DNA from 2 places in the Nosocomiicoccus ampullae genome. Region 1 is predicted to be linked to the other one. Evidence: predicted binding sites of a transcription regulator. Region 1 holds the regulator's gene; the other holds the start of a gene.
The links. The regulator Rex, encoded in region 1, represses fermentation and respiration genes when NADH is low (regulators of the CRP and FNR family bind a similar motif). The targets are predictions, from matches to a motif close to TTGTGAAATATTTCACAA.
Positions count from the first base shown of each region.

Region 2: a site for Rex is predicted at 1,465-1,482, ahead of KPF49_RS02225 (cytochrome ubiquinol oxidase subunit I). Genes of this name have one in related genera too.

Region 1 is NZ_CP079110.1:1,217,668-1,221,101, reverse strand. Features, by position in the region: gene KPF49_RS06395 (ABC-F family ATP-binding cassette domain-containing protein) at 1-1,734, opposite strand, end outside; gene KPF49_RS06390 (redox-sensing transcriptional repressor Rex) at 1,859-2,494, shown strand; gene tatA (twin-arginine translocase TatA/TatE family subunit) at 2,506-2,757, shown strand; gene tatC (twin-arginine translocase subunit TatC) at 2,806-3,434, shown strand, end outside.
Region 2 is NZ_CP079110.1:431,899-435,332, forward strand. Features, by position in the region: gene ptsP (phosphoenolpyruvate--protein phosphotransferase) at 1-1,421, shown strand, start outside; gene KPF49_RS02225 (cytochrome ubiquinol oxidase subunit I) at 1,541-2,905, shown strand; gene KPF49_RS02230 (cytochrome d ubiquinol oxidase subunit II) at 2,905-3,434, shown strand, end outside.

The DNA of each region.
Region 1 (3,434 bases):
GGATTGTTCTAGCGATTCTCCTTCTCTAGATAGCTTTTGCATAATACTACGGCGCTCTTTTTGTCTTTCGTAATCATCGTTTGTTACATGTTCGTCTTTATTATCCTCAAATAATAGCTGAGCATTTTCTTCTTCTTTTTTATGAACATAATATTCATAATCACCGTTAATAATTTTAGTTTTATTAACATCCATCTCCATAATGCGATTAGCGAGTTTTTTAATGAAATAACGGTCGTGTGATACGGCGATTAAAGTGCCTGGATAATCTATCAACGCTGACTCGAGCATCTCTTTACTTTGAATGTCTAAGTGGTTTGTCGGCTCGTCGAGTAGTAATAAGTTATTTTTTTGTAGCATTAGTTTTGCGAGTTGAATTCTCGCTTTTTCTCCACCGCTTAGCTGATAGACATGCTTATTGACATCGTCTTGTGTGAATAAAAATTGACCGAGTATTTTACGAATGTCTTGCTCTTGAAAATGTGGATATTCTTTCCATAATTCTTCTAATATCGTATTTCTAGAGTAAAACTCTGCTTGTTTTTGGTCATAGTATCCGATTGAAACATTTGTCCCGTACGTAATCTCGCCTCCGAGTTTTGGTAACTTTTTAGCAATCGTTTTAATTAATGTCGATTTACCAATACCATTTGGCCCTAGAACAAGTAATCGATCTTCTTTTTCCACAAAGAAGTTTAACTTTTCGTTTAACACATTATCGTAACCAATTGCGAGATCTTTCACTCGTAAAACATCGTTTCCACTTTCTTTTTCAATATCAAAATGGAACTTTGCTTGTCTCGTGTCACGTGTTGGTGAATCGATTCGGTCCATATGTTCAAGCATTTTACGCCTACTTTTTGCCATCCCACTCGTTGAAGCACGTGCAATGTTACGATCTACAAAGTCCTCAAGTCTTTGGATTTCTTTTTGTTGGCGCTCATACATTTTTAATTGACGTTCGTATGTTTTTTGTTTTTCATTTTGATAATCTGTGTAATTACCGAGATATAGTGTACCTTGATTAAATTCAATCTCATAAATTTTATCTACTATTCTATCTAAGAAAAATCTGTCGTGTGAAATCACAACAACTGATCCCGTATAACGATTTAAGTATTTCTCTAACCATTCAACAGTTTCTAAATCTAAATGGTTCGTTGGTTCATCGAGTAGTAGTATATCTGGGCGATATAAAAGCATTTTTCCAAGTTGAAGGCGAGTTTTTTGCCCACCAGAGAATTCACTAATTGGGCGATGTAAGTCTTCTAAAGAAAAGTTAAGTCCTGTAATTACTGTTTTAATTTCAACATCGATTGTATATCCGTTATGTTGTTCAAAAAAGTTTTGTAAGTACTCTAACCGTTTGACGTTCTCTTCATATTCAGGATGCGTATATTCGTGGTCTGTTAACCATTTTGTAACTTCGTCGATATCATCTTTTGCTTTTAATACGTCTTTAAATGCGAGGTTCATTTCTTCTAATACGGTTTTATCTGACTCTAAAGACATTTCTTGTGTTAAATAACCAATCGATATATCTTTTGGAGTAGATATATGACCGCCATCATAGGATAATTCGTCTGCCATAATTTTCATTAACGTTGTTTTTCCAGCACCATTTCCACCGACAATTCCAATTGTTTCTCTCGATTTCACTTCTAAACTAATATTTTTTAAAATCTCGGTCGAACCGTAGTTCTTTTGGATGTTTTGTAAACTCATGACAATCATATGTAATCCCTCTTTCTTAGTAAGTGTAGTGTATCATGTAATCTATTAAAAATACGATGAAAAATCCTAAAACATACAAAATTGTATGATATAATTAAATGACAATAATTATGAGGTGAGTCTTTTGTTAAAGAAGAGGAAAATTCCTAACGCGACATTAGATCGATTGCCTTTATACTTCAAATTCTTTAAGCAAAGTGAAGAAAATGGTGTCGACCGCGTGTCTTCACGTGAAATTAGTGAAGCACTTGATATAGATTCCGCAACAATTCGACGTGACTTTTCATACTTCGGAGAGCTTGGTAGAAAAGGCTACGGATATAATGTCCGAGCACTTGTTAAGTTTTTCTCTGAACAAGTCCAAGGTAACGGTATTAAAAATGTTATTTTAATTGGTACAGGTAATTTAGGTAGTGCATTACTTAACTATAATTTTACAAAAATTCATGATAAAATAAATATAGCAGTTGCCTTTGACATAGACGAAGAAATTGTCGGAAGTACAATTAATGGTGTTGAAGTTATAGATATTAGTGAATTAGAATCTGTAATTAAAGAAATCAACGCTGAAATAGCGATTTTAACTGTACCTGGTCAAGTTGGTGTTGAGCTTTCACATGATATAGAGTCCTATGGTATTAAAGGTATTCTAAACTTTACGCCAGAAAAACTCGCAGTATCAGAGAAAGTAACTGTACATAACATAGATTTAAGCGTTGAAATGCAGGCGCTATTATTCTATATGAAGCATAAGTATTAGGAGGGGAAAAAATGAGTGTATTTATTCCTATGACTTTAGGAGCTGTCGCTCCGGTTAGTTTAATCATAATTGCAGCAGTTGCTCTTTTAATTTTCGGTCCAACTAAATTACCACAGCTTGGTCGTTCAGTTGGTACAACTGTTAAAGAATTTAAAGAAGGATTTAACGGTTTAGGCGAAGATTCAACTGAAGATGATAAAGACAAAAAAGAAGAAGTCGTTAAGATTCAAACTAAAAAAGAAGACGAAACAGTTCAAAAATAGTTTATAAAAAAGGTGGCGCGTGCCACCTTTTTTAGGTGAGGTGGCTTTATGCACGAGAAAAAAGAAATAATGGAGCACGTGGAAGAATTACGTAAGCGTGTATTGTTTACGTCGTACTTCTTTGTTGCAGCACTGTTTGCTGGGTTTTATTTTGCAAAGCCTCTCGTAAATTATTTACAACATGCACCGTGGCTTGAAATGACCGAGATGCATGCATTTAACGTAACAGATCCATTAAGAATATATTTAACGATGATTGTCATCATCGCATTTATAATTATATTACCTGTTGTTTTATATCAGTTTTGGGCATTTGTAAGTCCTGGATTATACGAAAAAGAGCGTCAAGTGACACTAATCTACATTCCAATCGCATTTTTACTTATGTTACTTGGGATGGTGTTTGCGTATTATATTGTCGTACCATATATTGTAAAATTTACATTTAGTCTATCGATTGAAATGGGTATTGTAAGTACGATTGGCATTAATGATTACTTCGGATTTTTAGTTCGTACAGTATTACCGTTTGGTATAATATTCCAAATGCCGATTTTAGTGTTATTCGCAACACAACTCGGGATTATAACACCGATGTTTTTAAAGAAAAATAGAAAATATGCGTACTTCATTTTATTTGTAGTAGCAGCACTAATCGCACCACCAGATGTTATGAC
Region 2 (3,434 bases), 760 kb from region 1:
AAGTAATTGATCAGAAAAAAACAGCAGAGTATGCAGTTAACTTTGTAAAAGATGCACTGACAGCTTCTTTTGATACGATTGATGATGCGTATTTACGTGCGAGAAGAAATGATGTCATTGACCTAACTGAACGTATTATCGCAAATCTTCTTGATACACCTAGAGTAGACTTATCACTACTTAATTCAGATACAATTATTATCGCAAAAGAACTTCCGCCATCTATTACTGCAAGTTTAGACAAAAAGTTTGTTAAAGGTGTCGTATTAGAGTCTGGTGCCAAACATTCACATACCGGATTATTACTGATGTCAAAAGGAATACCTGCTTTATTTAACGTGGAAGATGCGATTCATCATGCGAGAAATCATAATTTTGCAATTTTAAATAGTCATGAAAGTATAATTAATTTCGCACCGACGAAAGAAGAATTAGAAGCTGTTACACTCGTAGAAGAAGATGACGATGATAGTGATATTGACTTAACAAAAGAAACGTATTCAAAAGATCACGTCAAAATTAAAGTGTCAGCGAATGTTTCGATTCAGTCTTCCGTTGAAGAAGCGCTTCGCTATAAAGCTGAAGGTGTCGGGTTAATGCGTACAGAATTTATGTATATGGATCACGATGATTTCCCAAAAGAATCTGATGAAAATAGAGTATATGAATCGGTCGTAAAATCTCTAGAAGACGTGACGTTTCGTTTACTCGATATCGGTGGAGATAAGTTTTTACCATATCACCCAAAGGAATTACTCGACGAAATTAACCCAGCACTAGGTACAAGAGGTGTTAGATTTTTAAAACTTTATGAACAAACACTTCGCCAACAAATTCGAGCGATTATTCGTGCGAGTCGATTTGGTACAGTAAAAATTATGGTGCCGATGGTAACGTCTGTTGAGGAATTTTTATGGATACAAAATATACTTCGTGAAGAAGAAATCCATTTAAGAATGACAGAACAGAAAATACCACTTGGTGCAATGATTGAAACACCTGCATCAGCGATACATGTCGATAGTTTCGCAAAGTATGCAGATTTTTTAAGCATCGGTACGAATGACTTAACACAGTTTTTACTCGCATTTGACCGAACGAGTCCGAACTTTGATACACTTGCTCAGTCAATGCATCCGAGTATTTTTAAAGTAATACGAAATGTCGTAATAAGTGGTAAAAAGCACAACATACCAGTTTCGATTTGTGGCGTACTTGCACAAAACATTGAAGCAATACCAATATTACTTGGGCTTGGTATTCGTCATATTAGTATCGATCCAAATAAAATGGTCGAAGTAAAATCAAAAATATCACAATTAAAAATTAAACAACTTCGTAGATTACGCCCGCTAATCAATCACATTGAAACAGAAGAAGAAATACTCTCTGTTGCACGCAGATTAAATCAGTCAACCTAAATACAATGTATTTAGGTTATTTTTTTACTGTAACGCAAAACTTTTGTGAACAGTTGAACATGTATATTATAATTGATATACAACAAAGAGTATTTTAAATATATATAAGGAGGAGAAAAATGGAAGATGTTTTAATTGGTCGAATACTGACCGGTTTAACACTTGGTGTACATATTCTTTACGCGACCATAGGTGTAGGTATTCCGTTACTTATTATGGTTTTAGAATTTTTAGGTATTAAAAAGAATGACTACCACTACTTAACAATGGCGCGTCGTATCGCAATGGGATACACAGTAACTGTTGCGGTAGGTGTTGTAACAGGTACGATTATCGGTCTTCAATTATCACTCATTTGGCCAGAGTTTATGCAGCTTGCAGGTCATATTATTGCGTTACCACTATTCATGGAAACATTTGCGTTTTTCTTTGAAGCAATATTTTTAGGAATTTATTTATATACATGGGATAGATTTACGAATCGCTGGCATCATTGGTACTTAACAATTCCAGTTGTGCTTGGTGCAGGAATTTCAGCAGTATTTATTACGATGGTGAATAGTTTTATGAACTCACCAGCTGGATTTGAAATTGTAAACGGTACGTTAGTAAATGTCGATCCACTTAAAGCGATGTTTAACCCTTCAATGCCAGAAAGAGTATTTCACGTATTAGTGACTGCTTATATGACTGCAGCATTCATTATGGCATCAATCGCAGCATTTAAATTATTAAAAGCAAAATTTGATGAGGACCGTGAGTATCATAAAAAAGGTTTAAAATTTATGATGACAATCGGTTTAATCATGTCAGCACTCACACTTCTTGCTGGGGACCTTTCGGCAAAATATTTACATGAAAATCAACCAGAAAAGCTGGCAGCAATGGAGTGGCACTTTGAGACTGAAAGTAATGCTGACCTTATTTTATTTGGAGTTCTTGATGAAGAAAGACAAGAAGTTAAAGGTGCGATTCATATCCCGAGCGCATTAAGTATTTTATCGGACTGGAAACCAAGTACTGAAGTGACAGGACTTAACGACATTCCAGAAGATGAATGGCCACCACTCGTTATACATTACTTCTTTGACGTCATGGTATTTTTCGGAATGTTTGGTTTAGGTGTGAGTATTTTATACTTCATCTTGCATTTCTTTAAGAAAGATTTTCTATATAGCACACCGATGTTATATCTATATGTATTAACTGGACCGTTATCATTTTTAGCGATTGAAGCGGGTTGGTTTACAGCTGAACTTGGACGTCAGCCATGGATCGTCCGAGGATACATGCGAGTCAGTGAAGCAATTACTGAAGCGAGCGGTTTAGGTTTAACATTAATCCTATTCGGTATTTTATACTTCGTTTTAGTAACGACGACGATTTTAGTTATGACACGTATGTTTAAAGATAAGTCAGCAACAAAAAGCCAAATCGAATACTACGGCAAAGAGAGTTTAGATGAGACTGGAGGTCGATTCTAATGGATTTCGCTACTTTAGGTATAACGGTTTTATGGACGTTTTTATACAGTTATGTGGTGATTGCATCGATTGACTTTGGTGCAGGGTTTTATAACTTCTATGCAAAACTTACAGGTAAAGATAATATCATCACACCAATTATTACTCGGTATTTAAACCCTGTATGGGAAGTAACAAACGTATTCTTTGTATTCTTCTTCGTTGGAATTGTTGGGTTCTTCCCAGATACTGCGTATTATTTAGGGACAGTGTTACTTATTCCAGCATCGATTTCATTAATTATGTTAGCGATTCGAGGAAGCTACTATGCATTTAACCAGTACGCAAAAGATTCAAATATGGTCTGGGCATTTTTATACGGAGTGACAGGGTTATTCATACCAGCGTCTCTATCAGTCGCTTTAGTAATTGCTGAAGGTGGATTTATTGAAGAGACTAGCGCTGGATTAGATCTTGACTTTATAGAGTTATTCTTTAACGGTTACGCATGGTCTGTCGTATTTTTAGCAGTAATCTCAGTACTTTATAT